Pyxidicoccus xibeiensis: one gene and its partner. The protein of the gene in region 1 interacts with the protein of each later gene in a pairwise test. Links are inferred from orthologs where the notes say so. Each region holds a gene or a part of one and is shown on either strand. Other genes may lie near its edges.

The links.
Region 2: the proteins of LXT23_RS33280 (region 1) and dnaE interact in binary tests that used the Escherichia coli proteins (3 or more experiments, as listed by UniProt). The link is inferred for Pyxidicoccus xibeiensis from one-to-one orthologs.

Annotation. Positions count from the first base shown.
Region 1 is NZ_JAJVKV010000009.1:87,829-95,635, forward strand. What follows is about bases 2,819-5,739. They hold LXT23_RS33280 (aminotransferase class I/II-fold pyridoxal phosphate-dependent enzyme), read left to right. Parts: upstream 2,819-3,642; coding sequence 3,643-4,836; downstream 4,837-5,739. Other genes in these bases: LXT23_RS33275 (phosphatase PAP2 family protein), read left to right, coding at 2,819-3,597; LXT23_RS33285 (methylmalonyl-CoA mutase family protein), read right to left, coding at 4,856-5,739. Also shown: LXT23_RS33270 (efflux RND transporter permease subunit), read left to right, coding at 113-2,623; more of LXT23_RS33275, read left to right, coding at 2,620-2,818; more of LXT23_RS33285, read right to left, coding at 5,740-7,807. UniProt on the Escherichia coli protein: Shows aminotransferase activity with methionine and histidine as substrates, and to a lesser extent also with phenylalanine.
Region 2 is NZ_JAJVKV010000011.1:167,302-176,302, reverse strand. Bases 2,781-6,895 are described here. They hold dnaE (DNA polymerase III subunit alpha), read left to right. Parts: upstream 2,781-3,140; coding sequence 3,141-6,695; downstream 6,696-6,895. Other genes in these bases: LXT23_RS36320 (hypothetical protein), read right to left, coding at 6,786-6,895; LXT23_RS36330 (sulfatase family protein), read right to left, coding at 2,781-2,865. In the rest of the region: LXT23_RS36340 (M14 family metallopeptidase), read right to left, coding at 1-108; LXT23_RS36335 (Spy/CpxP family protein refolding chaperone), read right to left, coding at 192-641; more of LXT23_RS36330, read right to left, coding at 775-2,780; more of LXT23_RS36320, read right to left, coding at 6,896-7,418; LXT23_RS36315 (flavin reductase family protein), read right to left, coding at 7,927-8,505; LXT23_RS36310 (beta strand repeat-containing protein), read right to left, coding at 8,640-9,001. UniProt on the Escherichia coli protein: DNA polymerase III is a complex, multichain enzyme responsible for most of the replicative synthesis in bacteria. This DNA polymerase also exhibits 3' to 5' exonuclease activity. The alpha chain is the DNA polymerase catalytic subunit.

The DNA of each region.
Region 1 (7,807 bases):
GCCCGCCGGAGGGCCTCCGGGGGCTTGGAAGGTTTTGTCCGAGCCCATTGTTTGCGGGGGCCATTGACTGGCCGGGAATTTGCTTTCGCTGGCCTTCATCGAGGAGTGGACGGTGGCGAGGTCTCTGCGGCAGCAGTGGTTCGAGCGGTTCATCCAGACGGCGGTGTCACGGCCGTGGCAGGTCCTGCTCGCCTTCGCCCTGCTGGCGGCCGGAGGTATGGCGCTGGCGTCGCGGTTGGAGTTCCGCGGGTCGTTCGTGGAGCTGCTCCCCCAGGGTGCCCGGGAGGTCCAGGACCTGACACGGGTGTCAGAGAAGGCGGGCGGGGACGGGTACCTGGTCATCCTCGCCAAGGGGGACACCCCGGAGCGGCTGAAGGCCTACGCGGCCGAGCTGAAGGGCCGGCTGGAGGCCCTGCCGGAGGTCCGCTACGTCGAGCACAGCTATGACGTGGACTTCTTCCGCCGACACGGGCTGCTGCTGCTGCCCGCGGAGAAGCTGGCCGGGCTGCGCCAGGACCTGGAGGCGCGGGTGCGGTACGAGCGCCAGCAGGCCAACCCCTTCTACATCGACCTGGGGGCCACGCCGCCGCCGCCTGGCTTCGACGAGATTGCCCGGAAGCACGAGCCCAACGCGCCCATGAAGGAGTACCTGGCGAACGCGGACGGCTCGGAGGTCTACCTCATGCTCAAGCCGTCGGGGACGGCGGGGGACCTGGACTTCGCGCGGCGCTTCGTGGAGCTGGCCATGGGCACGGGCCGGACGCTGGCGTCGGAGCGCTTCCCCTCGGTGAAGCTGGAGGCCACGGGCAACTTCCAGAACCGCATCGAAGAGGACGCGGTGATGAAGAGCGACCTGGCGCGCGCGGGTATGCTGTCCGCGCTCATCGCCGTGGGGCTCATCCTGCTGGCCACCCGGCGCATCGCCGCGCTGGCGGTGGTGGGGCTGCCCGTGGTGGTGGGCCTGCTGATGACGTTCGGCATCGCCTGGCTCGTCATCGGCCACCTCAACGTGGTGACGGGCTTCCTGGTCGCCATCCTCATCGGCCTGGGCATCGAGTACGGCGTCCACCTGTGCATGCGCTACTGGGAGGAGCGGCGCGAGAAGTCCTCGCGTGACGCGCTGGCCGCGGCGGTGCGCGGGACGTTTGGCGGGGCCGTCACCTCGGCGGTGACGAACGCGGCGGCCTTCTTCGTGCTGCTGCTGGCGCAGTTCCACGCCTTCAACCAGTTCGGCTTCCTGGCCGGCCTGGGCGTGCTGCTGGCGGTGCTGGCGGCGTACGCGCTGGGGCCCTCGCTGCTGGCCATCGCCGAGCGGCTGCGCCCCGCGCGCCCGGACGCCGCCCCCGCTCCGGCCGGCGCGTCGTCCGTGCCCGTCATCGCGAAGCCGGCGCGCGAGTGGAAGCGCTGGCCCACGTCGGTCATCGCGGCGCTCGCGCTGTCGGTGGTGGGGTTCGCGGCGTTCTCCGTCGTCATCGCCCCTCGGCTGGGCTTCGAGACGGACATGCGGAAGCTGAAGGGGGACTCGCCGGCCTCGCGCCTGGACGACCACGTCACCGCGCAGCTGGGCCAGCCGCTCAACCCGGCCATCTTCCTGGTGGACGACGTGAAGCAGGCCGGGCAGGTGGAGGAGGTCATCGCGGAGGTGAAGCGCCGCAATGGCGATGACTCGGTGTTCCTGCGCACCGCGTCCCTCAACGACCTGGTGCCCACCGACCTGAAGCGGCGCGAGGAGGAGCTGTCTGGCATCCGCACGCTGCTGCAGGGCCTGCCGGCGTCGGCGCGCGACGACGCGCGGCTGAAGGACTTCGAGCGGATGCTGGAGGCGAAGCCGTACGGGCTCGACTCGCTGCCGGTGGAGGTGCGCCGCCGCTTCGAGGCCACGGACGGCAAGGGCACTTTCCTGCTGCTGTTCCCCTCGGTGTCCAACTACGACACGGAGGACCTGCGGCGCTGGGCGGCGCAGATCGACCAGGTGGTGGACGGAGCGAAGGCGCGCGGCATCGACATGTCCGTGCTGGACAGCAACCGCATCGCCGCCCGCATCTTCGCGCTGGTGCGCGGGGACGGTCCGCTCATCCTCTGGTCCGCGGCGGGCGTGGTGTTCTTCGTCATCCTCCTGAGCCTGCGCAGCTTCAAGCGCGCGCTGCTCGTCACCGGGCCGCTGTTCCTGGGCATGACGTGCCTGGCGGGCGGCATGTACCTGTTCGACGTGCAGCTCAACTTCATCAACGCGGTGGTGCTGCCGAACCTGCTCGCCATCGCCGTGGACAACTCCATCCACCTCTTCCACCGGTACGAAGAGGAGGGGCCCGGCTCGCTCGGCAAGGTGGTGCGCCACACGGGCCTGGCGGCGGTGGTGGCCACGCTGTCGAACGCGGCGGGCTACGGCGCGCTGCTCGTCGCCAACCACCAGGGCCTGCGCAGCATCGGTCAGATTGCGCTGCTGGGGGTCGTGTGCACCTTCTTGGGGACCACGGTCTTCTTCCCCGCGATGCTGGCGCTTCTGGAGCGCTGGAGCGGGCGGAAGGCCGTCGCCGCAGGGGAGGGTGCTGTCGTTCGAAGCCTCGAGCTGGGCGTGGCCGGCGCGAGCAGTGAGACGCCGGGGGAGCGGAAGTCAGCGTGAGTTCCTGGTCATTCCAGAGGTCTCGGGGCATCGAAGTGGTGCATCGCGAGCGAGAGGTCCAGGTCCGCCTGAACACGGTGGACCTCATCTGCCTGGTCTCCTGCTCACTGGGGGCGCTGGTGTGCGTGGGCCCGGCCCGCTGGGCGCCGGGGGCGCTGCACAACGCCGCGCTGTTCGCCTTCATGGCGGTGGGCCCGCTGGTCCTTCGCACGCTGGAGGCCATGTATCCGGGCCGCCGGGGCATCACCGTGCTGGCGGACTTCTGGTTGCTGCCGGTGGCGGTGCTGACGCACAGCTGGCTGTCGCCCATCGTGGACGCGCTCAACCCGCTCCTGAAGGACGCGCAGCTGGTGGCGGCGGACCAGCGGCTGTTCGGGTTCCAGGCGGCGGTGGAGCTGGCGCGGCTGGTGCCGCCCTGGCTCAACGACATCCTGATGGTCTGCTACTACGGCCACTTCGTCTGGCCGCTGGTGCTGGGCATCGCGCTCTACCGGCGCTCGCGGGGGCCGTCGTCCGACTTCGAGGAGTGCCTCACGGGCATGGGGTTGCTGTTCTTCCTCACCTACGCGGCCTACGCGATGGTGCCGGCGGTGGGGCCCCGCTACTTCCTCATCGGCTCGTTCGACGGGCCGCTGAAGGGCGCGGTGCTGACGCCGCTGCTGGACTCGGTGATGCGCACGCCGCTGTACGCGCGGGACTGCTTCCCGTCGGGCCACACCGGCACCACGCTGCTGGTCCTCTTCTACGCGTGGCGCTTCGCCCGGCGCCTCTTCTGGGTGATGCTGCTGCCGGGCATCGGCCTCATCATCGCCACGCTGGCGGGGCGCTTCCACTACGCCACGGACCTGGTGGCGGCAGTGCCCCTGGTCATGGTGGTGGCGGGGCTGGCGCTGGGGCTGTCCCGGGCCGCGCGGCAGCGCGAGGTCGTCAAGGGCGCGCGCTCGGTGCCAGTGGACGCTATCGTGCGTCCCTGAGCGCCGGCCTCACCCCGAGGGCCCGGCCAGGAGGAGCTTCCTTCCATGTCCAGGCCCGTGTCCGCGCAGCGCGTCACCCGGTTCGGCACCACCGTCTTCTCCGAGTTCAGCGCGCTGGCAGCGAAGCACGGCGCCGTCAACCTGGGGCAGGGGTTCCCGGACTTCGACGGGCCGGATGCCATCAAGGAGGCCGCGCAGCGCGCCATCCGTGACGGGGTGAACCAGTACGCCATCAGCATGGGCGCGAAGGACCTGCGGCTCGCCATCTCCGAGCACTCGGCGCGCTTCTACGGCCAGCAGGTGGACCCGGACACCATGGTGACCGTCACGAGCGGCGCCACCGAGGCCATCCTCGACGTGATGCTGGGGCTGGTGGACCCGGGCGACGAGGTGGTGGCCTTCGAGCCGTATTACGACTCGTACGACGCCAACATCACCTTCGTTGGCGCCACCCCGCGCTACGTGCCGCTGCGGCCGCCGGACGAGGCGCATCCGGAGTGGTGGTTCGACCGGGACGAGGTGCGCGCCGCGTTCGGCCCGCGCACGCGGCTGCTCATCCTCAACTCGCCGCACAACCCCACGGGCAAGGTCTTCACCCGCGAGGAGCTGGAGTTCCTGGCCGCGCTCTGCGTCGAGCACGACGTGAAGGTGCTGTCGGACGAGGTCTACGAGCACATCGTCTTCGCGCCGGCGAAGCACGTGCGCCCGGCCACGCTGCCGGCGCTGGCGGACCGCACCGCGACGGTGAGCAGCGCGGGGAAGACGTTCAGCCTCACGGGGTGGAAGATTGGCTGGGTGATTGCGCCTCCGCCGCTGCGGGACGCCGTGCAGCGCGCGCACCAGTTCGTGACGTTCGCCACCGCGTCGCCCCTGCAGGCGGCCATGGCTGCGGCGCTACGGCTGCCGGACGCGTACTTCGCGGAGCTGACGGCGACGTACACGGCGAAGCGGGAGCGGCTGCTGAGCGGGCTGCGCGAGGCGGGGCTGACGGCGTATGCGCCGCAGGGCAGCTATTTCATCCTCGCGGACATTGCCCGGTACGGCTTCCCGGACGACATCGCGTTCTGCCGGCACCTGGTGTCGGAGGTGGGCGTGGCAGCGATTCCTCCGAGCGTCTTCTACGGCCCGGAGCACCGTCACCTGGGCCAGAAGCTGGCCCGCTTCGCCTTCTGCAAGACGGAAGGCGTGCTGGACGAGGCCGTGCGGCGCCTGCGCGCGAAGCTGACGCCGGGGCGCTGAGGCTCAACCCCCGGCGGCGCTACATGTTCCGCCGGTATTGGCCGCCCACGTCGTACAGCGCGCGGGACAGCTGGCCCAGCGTGCACACCTTGCACGCGTCCATCAGCGCGGCGAACACGTTGCCGTTGTCCAGCGCGGCGCGGCGCACCGCCTCCAGCGCCTTCGTGGCCGTCGCCTCGTTGCGCTTGCGGAAGGCGTCGCGCGAGGAGATGGCGTAGTCCTTCTCCTCCTTCGTCGCGCGAATCACCTCCGGTGGCTGCACGGTGGGCGAGCCCTTCGGGTCCAGGAAGGTATTCACCCCGATGATGGGCAGCGTCCCGTCGTGCTTCAGCGTCTCGTAGTAGAGCGACTCCTCCTGGATCTTCGAGCGCTGGTACATGCGCTCCATGGCGCCCAGCACGCCGCCGCGCTCGGAGATGGCGCGGAACTCCGTCAGCACCGCCGCCTCCACCAGGTCCGTCAGCTCCTCGACGATGAACGAGCCCTGGTTGGGGTTCTCGTTCTTCGACAGGCCGAACTCCTTGTTGATGACCAGCTGGATGGCGAGCGCCCGCCGTACACTCTCTTCGGTGGGCGTGGTGATGGCTTCGTCATACGCGTTGGTGTGCAGGGAGTTGCAGTTGTCGTTGAGCGCCAGCAGCGCCTGCAGCGTGGTGCGGATGTCGTTGAAGGCAATCTCCTGCGCGTGCAGGGAGCGGCCGGAAGTCTGGATGTGGTACTTCAGCTTCTGCGAGCGGTCGTTGCCGTTGTACTTGTCGCGGATGGCCTTGGCCCAGATGCGGCGCGCCACGCGGCCGAGCACCGTGTACTCGGGGTCCATGCCGTTCGAGAAGAAGAACGACAGGTTGGGCGCGAAGTCGTCGATGTCCATCCCGCGCGACAGGTAGTACTCGACGAAGGTGAAGCCGTTGGCCAGCGTGAAGGCCAGCTGGGAGATGGGGTTCGCCCCGGCCTCCGCGATGTGGTACCCGGAGATGGACACCGAGTAGAAGTTCCGCACCTTCTGGTCGATGAAGTACTGCTGGATGTCGCCCATGACGCGCAGGGCGAACTCGGTGGAGAAGATGCAGGTGTTCTGCGCCTGGTCCTCCTTGAGGATGTCCGCCTGCACGGTGCCACGCACCGACTGCAACGTCTTCGCGCGGATCTTCTCGTACACCTCGCGCGGCAGCACCTCGTCACCGGACACGCCCAGCAGCAGCAGGCCCAGCCCGTCGTTTCCCGCGGGCAGGTCGCCCTGGTAGCGCGGACGGGGCAGGCCGCGCTCGCGGTAGATGGCGTCGATCTTCTTCTCCACCGCCTCCACCTGGCCGTTCTCGCGGATCCACTTCTCGCACTGCTGGTCCACGGCGGCGTTGAGGAAGAAGCCCAGCAGCATGGGCGCCGGGCCGTTGATGGTCATCGACACGGACGTGGACGGGTCCGCCAGGTCGAAGCCCGAGTAGAGCTTCTTCGCGTCGTCCACGTTGGCGATGGACACGCCCGAGTTGCCCACCTTGCCGTAGATGTCCGGCCGGTGGTCCGGGTCCTCGCCGTACAGCGTCACGGAGTCGAACGCGGTGGACAGGCGCTTCGCGGGCAGGCCGCGTGACACGTAGTGGAAGCGCTTGTTGGTGCGCTCCGGGCCGCCCTCGCCGGCGAACATACGGGCGGGGTCCTCGCCCTCGCGCTTGAGCGGGAAGACGCCCGCGGTGAACGGGAAGGCGCCCGGGGCATTCTCACGCAGGAGCCAGGTGAGGATGTCGCCCCAGTCCTCGTAGCGGGGCAGGGCAATCTTCGGGATGCGCAGGTGCGAGAGGGACTCGGTGTAGAGGTCCAGCTCGATGACGCGATCTCTCACCTGGTACTGGTACTTCGCCGCCGCGTAGCGCCGCTTCGTCGCCGGCCACTCGGCCAGCAGGCGCCGGCAGTCCGGGTGCAGGCGGCTCTCCAGGTCCTGGTACAGCGCCACCAGCTCGCCCAGGTACGCGGGCTCGCCCTCCACGCGCTCGGTCACCTGCACCACGTCGGTGGTGTCCTTGGGCTCGACGATCTCCAGGCGCTTCTTGCCCACGTTGGCGCGCAGGGCCTGGATGGTGCCGTGCAGTTGGTACATGCGCCGGGCGATGGCGGCCTGGGCGCGCACGAAGCCGTCATAGGCTTCGCACGTCTCGACAATCTCCGCGAGGTAGCGCGTGCGCTCCGGCGGGATGATCCACTTCTTCTCGCTCATCCCAGGGGTGAGCTCGAAATGGGACTGGAGCGGCGCGCCCGTCTTCTTCACCAGCGCGTCCATGATGGCCCGGTACAGCTGGTTCATCCCCGGGTCGTTGAACTGCGAGGCGATGGTGCCGTGTACTGGCACCGCGTCGTCGGCGAGGGTGAAGGCGTTGTGGTTGCGCTTCCACTGCTTGCGCACGTCGCGCAGCGCGTCCAGCGAGCCGCGCTTGTCGAACTTGTTGATGGCGATGACGTCCGCGAAGTCGAGCATGTCGATCTTCTCGAGCTGCGTCGCCGCGCCGTACTCGGCCGTCATCACGTAGAGCGACACGTCCGAGTGCTCGGTGATCTCGGTGTCCGACTGGCCGATGCCGGACGTCTCCACGACGATGAGGTCGAAGCCCGCCGCCTTGCACACCTCGATGGAGTGGGCCACGTGCCGCGACAGGGCCAGGTTGCTCTGCCGCGTGGCCATCGACCGCATGTAGACGCGCGAGCTGTCGATGGAGTTCATCCGGATGCGGTCACCGAGGAGCGCGCCGCCGGACTTGCGCTTGGACGGGTCCACGGAGAGCACGGCGAGCGTCTTGTCCGGGAAGTCGGCGAGGAAGCGGCGCACCAGCTCGTCCACGAGGCTGGACTTGCCCGCGCCGCCGGTGCCGGTGATGCCAAGCACGGGCACCCGGGGCGCGTCCACATGCGCTTCCGCCATGGCCTTGCGCAGCTCCTCACCGGCGTCCGCGAAGTTCTCCGCGATGGTGATGAGCGAGGC
Region 2 (9,001 bases), on another replicon or contig:
CCGGAAGAGCGGGTAGTCCTGCCCGCCCTCGGTGACGTGGCCGTACTCGGCCACCTCCGCGAGCGAAACGAAGGAGCGGATGCGCTGTGCGTAGTCGGCGTATTTCACGCATCAAGACTAGTCGTCACACCCCTTGACGCCCACCCATTCCCACCTGGGTACAGGGGGCGGGCGTTCAGTGCGACACGGCCTCACTTCTGGCCGGTGTGCTCGCGGTACTCGGTGAACAGCTCGTTGCGCTGCGCCGGGGTCAGCGTGCGGTGCACCTCCAGCAGGGCATCCGTCGCCTTGTGGGCGAAGGCGCGGAACGCGTCGATGCGCGCATCCACCAGCGAGTGCAGCTTCTGCGCGTCGGGGTTGGCCGACTCGAGCTGCGTCAGCGCCTCCGTGCGCGCCGCGCGCTGCTCCTGCATGAGCTGCACGCCTTCGTCGAACAGGCGGTCCTTCACGGCGTTGATGGACTTCGTCTGCGCCTCGGATGCGTCCAGGTCCTCCAGCTTGTCATTCAGCTTCCAGGTGACCATCTGCTTGATGCGCTCCGGGTCCCGGCCGAAGCCATGGTGGCCTCCCCGGAACGCGAAGCCGCTGAGGAGGACGACGGCGAGGACGGCGGAACCGGCGACGGCGAGCTTCTTGGACATGGCACTCTCCTGATGGACCCCGCGTGGGGCCCCGGGTGGATTCGCCTCTGTGGCGACGGTGCTCAATGTGCCGAACGCCCATGTCGGGCGCCTGTACCGCGCGTGAAGAAGTGTGAAGCGTGGCGCCCGCGGGTCAGCGCGTGCCCCGGGCCTCGGGCATGCGCGGCACCGGCCGCTCGCGGGCGAGCAGCTCGCGCAGGTTGCGCACCACCTCCGGGTGGTCCGCGCTGACGTCGTGCGCCTCGCCGGGGTCCGTCACCACGTCGTACAGCTCCACCTTGATGCCCCGGGGCGTGGGCAGCTCCAGCAGCTTCCAGCGGCCCAGGTACAGGCCCCGGTGCCGCGCCGCGTGCACGGGCGCTTCCCACTCGGGTTTGAGGGCGATGTCGCCCGTCTCGGGTTCCACGGTGGCCGTCTCGTAGACCCACGGGTAGGGGATGCGCACCCGCTGATAGGGCTGGCCGTCGCGGTCGCTGAACCAGAGGTCCGACTCCACCAGCGCGGGCGCGTCCGGCATCCCCAGGTCCTCCGCGCCGGGCCGGACGAGCGACGCCAGCGAGCGTCCCCGGAACGTCTCCGGCCAGGGCACGCCGAGCAGCTCCAGCAGCGTGGGCGCCACGTCCAAGGCCCGCGCGCGCTGCCTCACCGTGTGCCCCTCGGCCACCTGTCCCGGCAGCCGCAGCACGAAGGGCACGCGCAGCGCGGCGCTGCCCCACAGGTGGTCGCCATGGCCCACGCCGCGGCCCTCGTCCGCCAGGTGCTCGCCATGGTCCGACAGCACCACCACCAGCGTGGAGTCCCACAGCCCGCGGCGCTCCAGTTCCGCGCGCACGTCCCCCACCAGCCCGTCGAAGGCCCGCAGCCCCGCGTCGTAGTTGGCCACCAGCGCCTCCACGTCCTCGGGCGTGGGCGGCGCCTCGTCCGGAGGCTGCTCCATGCGCGGCGTGGTGCCGAAGCGCCAGGGGCCCGTGTAGTCCGGCGCGACGAAGCGGCCTTCCTCGGGCCAGGGCGCGGCGTAGGGGAAGTGCGGCGTGGAGCCGAAGACGACGAGCGCGAAGGGCGCGTCGGCGGGCATCCCCTCCAGCATGCGCCGCGTGCGGCGGAGCAGCGGCGCCGGGTCGGTCAGCTCGGGGAACTGGCCGCGCTCCGGGAAGAGGCCCGGGGCCAGCGCCGTCCATGGCAGCAGGGGCACGTGGGTGATGAGCATCCGCTGGCGGATGAGGTCCGGGAAGTGGAAGGCCGGCGCCTCCACGTGCTGGAAGCCGTAGTCCAGGCGGGAGAAGTGGTCCCCCGCGTAGTCCGCCACCACCGCCGTCGTCCAGCCCGCTTCGTTCAGCGCGGTGGCCAGCGTGGTGAGCGGCTGCTCCCGGGCCTCGCGCCCCACCAGCGTGTGGCGGATGGGGTGCTCGCCCGCCCACTGCGAGGTGAGCAGCGTCGTCCAGGAGGGCGCCGTGCGCGGCACCTGCACCACCGTCTCCTGGAACTGCGTCCCCTCGCGCAGCAGCCGGTCGATGTTGGGCGTGGTGGGGCGCGGGTAGCCGTTGCCGGAGAAGTGGTCCGGGCGCAGCCCGTCCGCGGAGAGGATGAGCAGGTGGGGCCCCTTGGCGCGCGCCGCCGCCTTTTCGGGAGGCGTCCCGGCGGCCCGCACCAACGTGCCCATCCCCAGCAGCACCGCCAGCGCACCGCCTGCCGCCAGCGCGCGCCCGGGCGCGGCCCGCAGCGCCCGGGCGAGCAGGGCCAGGACGGCCAGCGCGGGGGCCACTGCCGCGGCCATCCCCCAGGCCAGGGGCGGGGTGCCACTCACCGACAGCAGGACCTGGCGGGTGACGGCCGAGCGCTCGTACAGCGTGGCCGCGTACAGGTGCGGGTGGTGCGCCATGTCCCCCAGCACCAGCAGCACGTCCACCCCGAGGCACGCCAGCGCGCTGCCCCAGAACACGGCCCGCCGGCCGGCGCCCGCGGCCCACAGGCCGGCGCCCAGGAACGCGCCCGCGGCCAGCCCCAGCACGGTGTAGGCCCCTATCAGCCGCGCCACCTGCCCCAGCACCACGCCCCGCCACTCGCTCCAGACGTACTCCGAGACGACCTGGCTCTCGTTCCCCTGGTAGCCCAGCTTCATGTTGAAGACTGCGCACAGCGTGTAGAGCGCCAGGAAGACGAGCAGGCCCGCACGGCAGCCGAGCAGGAGGGCACGGGCGAGGGTGGGGCGGTCCGCGGATGCCATGGACCCACACCCTGGGCATCCACCCGGCGATGCAACACCCCGAAATCTGACACGAATGACCATGACCGGACGCACGCCAGGTGGCACGGAGGCGGGCGCAGGGCGTGCCCCTCCGTTACTTTCTTCTCCCTGGCTTCCGCCCATGGCAGAACGGGCTCCGAGGCCGAATTATCGGCTCCGCCGTCGCCTACCTCCAGAGTCTCGACACTGGACTGGCGAGCAGGGGAGCCCCGCCCTACTGTTCAGCATCCCGCTTCCTGGAGTGGCACGAGCCCATGTCCTTTACCCACCTCCACCTGCACACCCTCTACTCGCTCCTCGATGGGGCGATTCGGATGAAGGACCTCATCAAGACGGTGAAGGAGAAGGGGATGACCAGCGTTGCCGTGACGGACCACGGCAACATGTTCGGCGCCATCGACTTCTACAAGAAGGCCAAGGACGCCGGCATCAAGCCCATCCTCGGCATGGAGGCCTACGTCGCCGGCCCCAAGGGGCGCGAGGACCGCTCCGAGAAGGTCTCCCACCACCTCATCCTCGTGGCGAAGAACGCGGAGGGCTACGCCAACCTCCGCTACCTCTCGTCCACGGCGTACATGCAGGGCTTCTACTACCACCCGCGCATCGACAAGAAGGTGCTCGCGGAGCACAGCAAGGGGCTCTTCGCCCTCACCGCGTGCCTTGGTGGTGAAGTGACGAGCGCGTGCTTCCGCGGCGACATGGACCACGCCCGCCGCGCCGCGCAGGAATACAAGGACATCTTCGAGCCCGGGCACTTCTTCCTGGAGGTGCAGTCCAACGGGATGCCCGAGCAGGAGAAGGCCAACGAGAACCTCAAGCAGCTCTCGCGGGACATGGACATCCCGCTGTGCGCCACGGCGGACGCGCACTACATCAAGCGCGAGGACGCGCGCGCGCACGAGCTCTTGATGTGCATCGCCAGCGGCAAGACGCTGGCGGACGGCAAGCGCATGAAGCACTCCACGGACAAGCTCTACGTCACGAGCCCCGCGGAGATGCTGGAGGCCTTCAAGGACATTCCCGAGGCCGTCCACAACACCCAGCGCATCGCCGAGCAGTGCAACCTGGAGCTGAAGCTGGGCAAGCCCATGCTGCCCACCTTCAAGGTGCCGGACAGCCACACCCCGGACAGCTACATGGCGGAGCTGGCCTACGAGGGCCTGCGCGAGCGCTTCAACGAGCTGGCCGCCACCGTCACGTACCCCATCGACCGCGAGGTGTACCAGGACCGCCTCAAGCTGGAGATTGGCGTCATCCAGAAGATGGGCTTCAGCGGGTACTTCCTCATCGTCCAGGACTTCATCAACTGGGCGAAGAAGCAGAACATCCCCGTGGGCCCGGGCCGCGGCTCCGGCGCCGGCAGCCTGGTGGCCTACGCGCTGCGCATCACCGACGTGGACCCCATTCCGTACAACCTCCTGTTCGAGCGCTTCCTGAATCCGGAGCGCGTGTCGATGCCGGACTTCGATATCGACTTCTGCCAGGACCGCCGCGACGAGGTCATCAAGTACGTCGGCCGGAAGTACGGCGAGATGAACGTGGGGCAGATCATCACCTTCGGCTCGCTCAAGGCCAAGAGCGTGCTGCGCGACGTGTGCCGCGTCTTCGCGCTGCCGTTCAGCGAGGGTGACCGCATCGCCAAGCTGGTGCCCGAGGTGCTCAACATCACGCTCAAGGAGGCCATCGAGATGGAGCCGCGCCTCAAGGAGATGATGGAGACGCCCTCCAACCTCGGCGAGGTGGAAGGCCGGCCCGTCACCACCAAGGACGTGCTCGAAATCGCGCTCGCGCTGGAGGGCCTGCACCGGCAGCCCGGCATGCACGCGGCCGGCGTGGTGATTGCCGACAAGCCGCTGTGGGAGTTCGTGCCCGTCTACCAGCCGCCGGGTGAGAAGACGCTCATCACCCAGTTCGCCAAGGACGAGGTGGAGGCGGCGGGCCTGGTGAAGTTCGACTTCCTCGGCCTGAAGACGCTCACCGTGATTCAGCACGCGCTGGACCTGGTCAAGCGCAACCACGACAAGCACATCCCCCGGCACGAGATTCCGCTCAACGACGACAAGGTCTGGGAGCTGATGGCCAAGGGGGACACGGCCGGTGTCTTCCAGATGGAGTCGAGCGGCTTCACGGAAATGGTCGTGAAGCTCAAGCCGAACTGCTTCGAGGACGTCATCGCCGCCGGCGCGCTCTACCGCCCGGGCCCGCTGGACTCCGGCATGGTGGACGTCTTCATCAACCGCAAGCACGGCCGGGAGAAGGTGTCGTATCCGCACCCCGCGCTGGAGCCGGTGCTCAAGGACACCTACGGCGTCATCGTGTACCAGGAGCAGGTGATGCAGATCTCGCAGGTCCTGGGTGGCTACACCCTGGGCCGCGCGGACCTGCTTCGCCGCGCCATGGGCAAGAAGAAGGCCGAGGTCATGCAGGCCGAGCGCGCCGGCTTCCTCGAGGGCTGCGCGAAGAACAGCGTCGACCTCAAGGTCGCCGGCGAAATCTTCGACCTGATGGAGAAGTTCGCCGAGTACGGCTTCAACAAGAGCCACTCGGCGGCGTACGGCCTCGTCACCATCCACACCGCGTGGCTGAAGGCGCATTACCCGTGCGAGTTCATGGCGGCCCTTCTCTCTTCCGAGAAGGACAACACCGACAAGGTGGTGAAGCACATCAGCGAGGCGCGCGAGTCGGGCCTCGCGGTGCTGCCGCCGGACGTCAATCAGTCGGACCTGCACTTCGGCGCGGTGGAGGGGAAGATTCGCTTCGGCCTCGGCGCCATCAAGGGCGTGGGCGAGGGCGCCATCGAGTCCATCCTGGAGGCGCGCAAGGACGGCCCCTTCAAGAGCCTCTTCGACTTCTGCGAGCGCGTGGACAGCCGCAAGGTCAACCGCAAGGTGCTGGAGGCGCTGGTGAAGGCGGGCTCCTTCGACTTCGAGAAGCGCCCGCGCCGGCAGATCTTCGACACGATTGAGAAGGCCATCAACCGCGGCTCGGCCAGCCAGAAGGACAAGGCGGCGGGGCAGAGCTCGTTGTTCGGCATGCTGGCGGGCCCGGCCTCGGGCAGCGGTGGCGGGCTGAAGGACGAGTACGTGGCGGTGGAGGAGTGGTCGGAGAAGGAGCGGCTGGCGCTGGAGAAGGAGGCCATCGGCTTCTACGTGTCCGGCCATCCGCTGCATCAGTACGACAAGGAGCTCAAGCGCTACGCGAAGCCGATTACGGCGGTGCAGCGGGCGCGCAAGGACGACAAGCTCACGGTGGCGGGCGTCGTCACGGTGCTGCGCGAGCGGCCCACGAAGACGGGCAAGCGCATGGCGTGGGTGACGATTGAGGACCTGTCCGGCTCCATCGAGCTGGTGTGCTTCCCGGGCAAGGAAGGCACGCGCAACGTGATGGGCCGGGACGGCAAGTGGGCGAAGCAGGGGCCCAAGCCGGGCTTCGAGAACTGGGAGCACCTGCTCAAGTCGGACGACCCCATCCTGGTGACGGGGACGGTGCAGATCAGCCAGCGCGACGAGGACTCGCCGACGCCGGAGCTCATCGTCGACGACATCCAGAGCCTCAAGGAAGTGCGCGAGAAGCGCACCAAGCGGCTGGAGCTGCGCGTGCCGGCGGACCTGCTGACGGAGGAGCGCGTGGCGAAGCTGCACGAGCTGGCGAAGAAGTACGCGGGCGCCACGCCGGTGGCCGTCAGCGTGCTCTTCCACGGCGAGGGCGAGGCGCTCATCGGCAACACGTCCATCAAGGTGCAGGTGAACGACGACCTGCTGCTGGCCGTGGACCGGCTGTTCGGCATGCGCGTGGTGGAGTTCGGCTGACGCCGGGAGGTAGTGCCCGGCTCTCTGGGAGCCGGGCACGTCCAGCCCGGCGGCGTCCTTCCGGGCTGGACCGTGGCCGTGGCGGAGGGCCTAGATGTCAGTCGACTTCGCGGTCGGGGCCGCCGAGGGCACGCTCAACACCTTGGAGTGGATGTCCTTGTCGGAGTAGCCCCTGAGCATGTCCGCGATGCCCTCCTCGAACATCGAGCGGAAGACCACGCCGACGTCACCCGTCGCTGTGCCTGCCGACTCCCCGGCGAACGAGAAGAGATACTCGTTCTCCTCGGAGAGCTTGAGCCCCAGCCCCCAGGTCATTGCTGCATGCCCCACGGAAGTCCCTCCGACGACCCCCGCGACGCGGACCTCGACACGCTCGACCTTCACGTCGATGACCGCATGTGGCGTGCTCGGGAGGGGCTGACCGGGAGCGACCACCTCCACCTTGTCGAAGTAGTTGCCGAACACCTTGACGAGATCTCTCTGCACGAAGGCCTGCACATCCTCGAGCCTCCCTCCACGGTCGGTGTTGTCCACCAGCACCGGCATCACTGCCGGCACCTTCGCGGGGTCGAGAACGAGGTAGGCGGTGCGGGGGCTCTTGTTCGAGATCATGAGGGAGGGAGCGGTCACGCGCATCTCCTTCACCGAAAGCCGGGAGGGGCCACAGGCGAAGGTCGCGCACGCCACCACCGCCAGAAGACTCTTCAACAGCAGCTGATGCATGTCCTGCTCCATGAGTAACGGGGTTGCGGCAACTTTGACATGGCTCACGGCTGGCAGACCAGCCGTCGGGCTGACGCCGGATGCCTCCTGGCCCCGGTGGGGCATCCAGGAGGCTCTGACGACCTGCTCGAGCTGTCTGTCATTGCAGGGCCGCGTGAAACCCGCCCTGCGGGGTGTGGGCAGTTCGAGCGGGGTGTGTCATCGCGGAGGGGGCGGTCGGGACGACGCCCCGCCGCCATGGGGGCGCCTCGAGCGCGGCCTCATGCCTCGCATTGCGCGTGGCAAGCATTCCTCGCACGGAGACGAACACGTCAGGCCTGTGGCCCCGATGAGCAGATGCGCCATCATTCAATGGCAGGCCAACTGGGAATCAAGGGGGCCCGTAGCGCAGCTCCTCAGACGCCAGGCGCCAGTTCCATCCCTCGTGGAGCAGCCAGGGAGTCTGGCCGGGTCGCATCCCTCTACGCGGTAGGAGCTGCGCTCACTCGACGGGCGCGCGCAGGACTCACTACCCCTTCCCACCCTCGGGCTTGTGCGCCTGCATCCGCTCACCCGTGGCAAAGAATACGCCGCCGGCCAGATGGTGGATGGGGCGGTAGGCATCTCCAGCGCTGAAGTCCCATCCATTGTCCTTCCACACCGCGTCCTCGACCCAGGCGGCGACGACCTCGGCGATGAACAGGTCGTACTTGCGCTGGACGTCTGGCTCGGGGAGCACGCGGCACTCCAGCCACCCCACGCAGCCCTCCACGAGCGGCGCCTGCACGCGGGAGGCGGGGAGGGCCTTCAGCCCCGAGGCAGCCCACTTGTCCTCATCGCGGCCGGTGACCGAGCCCACGGCATAGACCTGCTCCAGCTGCGCGCACGTGGGGACGCAGAGGGTGAACTCGCCCGAGGCATCCACCAGCTCACGCGTGAGGGTGCCCTCGGCGATGACGACGGAGACCTTGGGAGGCTCGAAGTCGATGGGCATGGCCCAGGCGGCGGCCATGACGTTGGTGCGGCCCTGCGCGGCGCTCGCGACGAGCGTGGTGGGGCCGTGGTTGAGCAGCTTGTAGGCACGGCGCAGCTCCAGCGGGACTCTCATGGCCGGGCACTCTATCCCGCTGGAGCGGCGGTGCTGCTCAGCGCTTCTTGTGCGGCAGGCGCACCGCCGCCGCCCGGGAGGGAAATCATCAGCGGCTGCCCGGTGCGGCCACCCCGCGTCGAGCCGGGGGGCTGCTACGGGACGATGTAGATGTCGCCGTTCGTCTGGGTGATGGCGCCGCCCACGACGTTGTAGACGTTGAAGAGGTCTGCGCTCTTGAAGCTCGCGCCCGCCGGCACCGGGGCCAGGGCCGGTGAGGTCGTCAGCTGGGTCAGCGACGAGCTGACGAAGGTATTGCCGGAGACCGTGACCAGGTTGTCCGCGGGCAGGTTGCCGCTGTTCACGCTGGTGTCGGGCCGCAGCCAGATGCCGGAGAGGCGCTGGTTGAGGGCGGCCGAGCCGTGGAGCGGCGTGCTGGTGATGGTCACCCCCATCGTGGTGTCACCGGCGGCGACCGGGCTGCTGAGGGTTCCCGCGATGGAGATGAGCGGCGTGT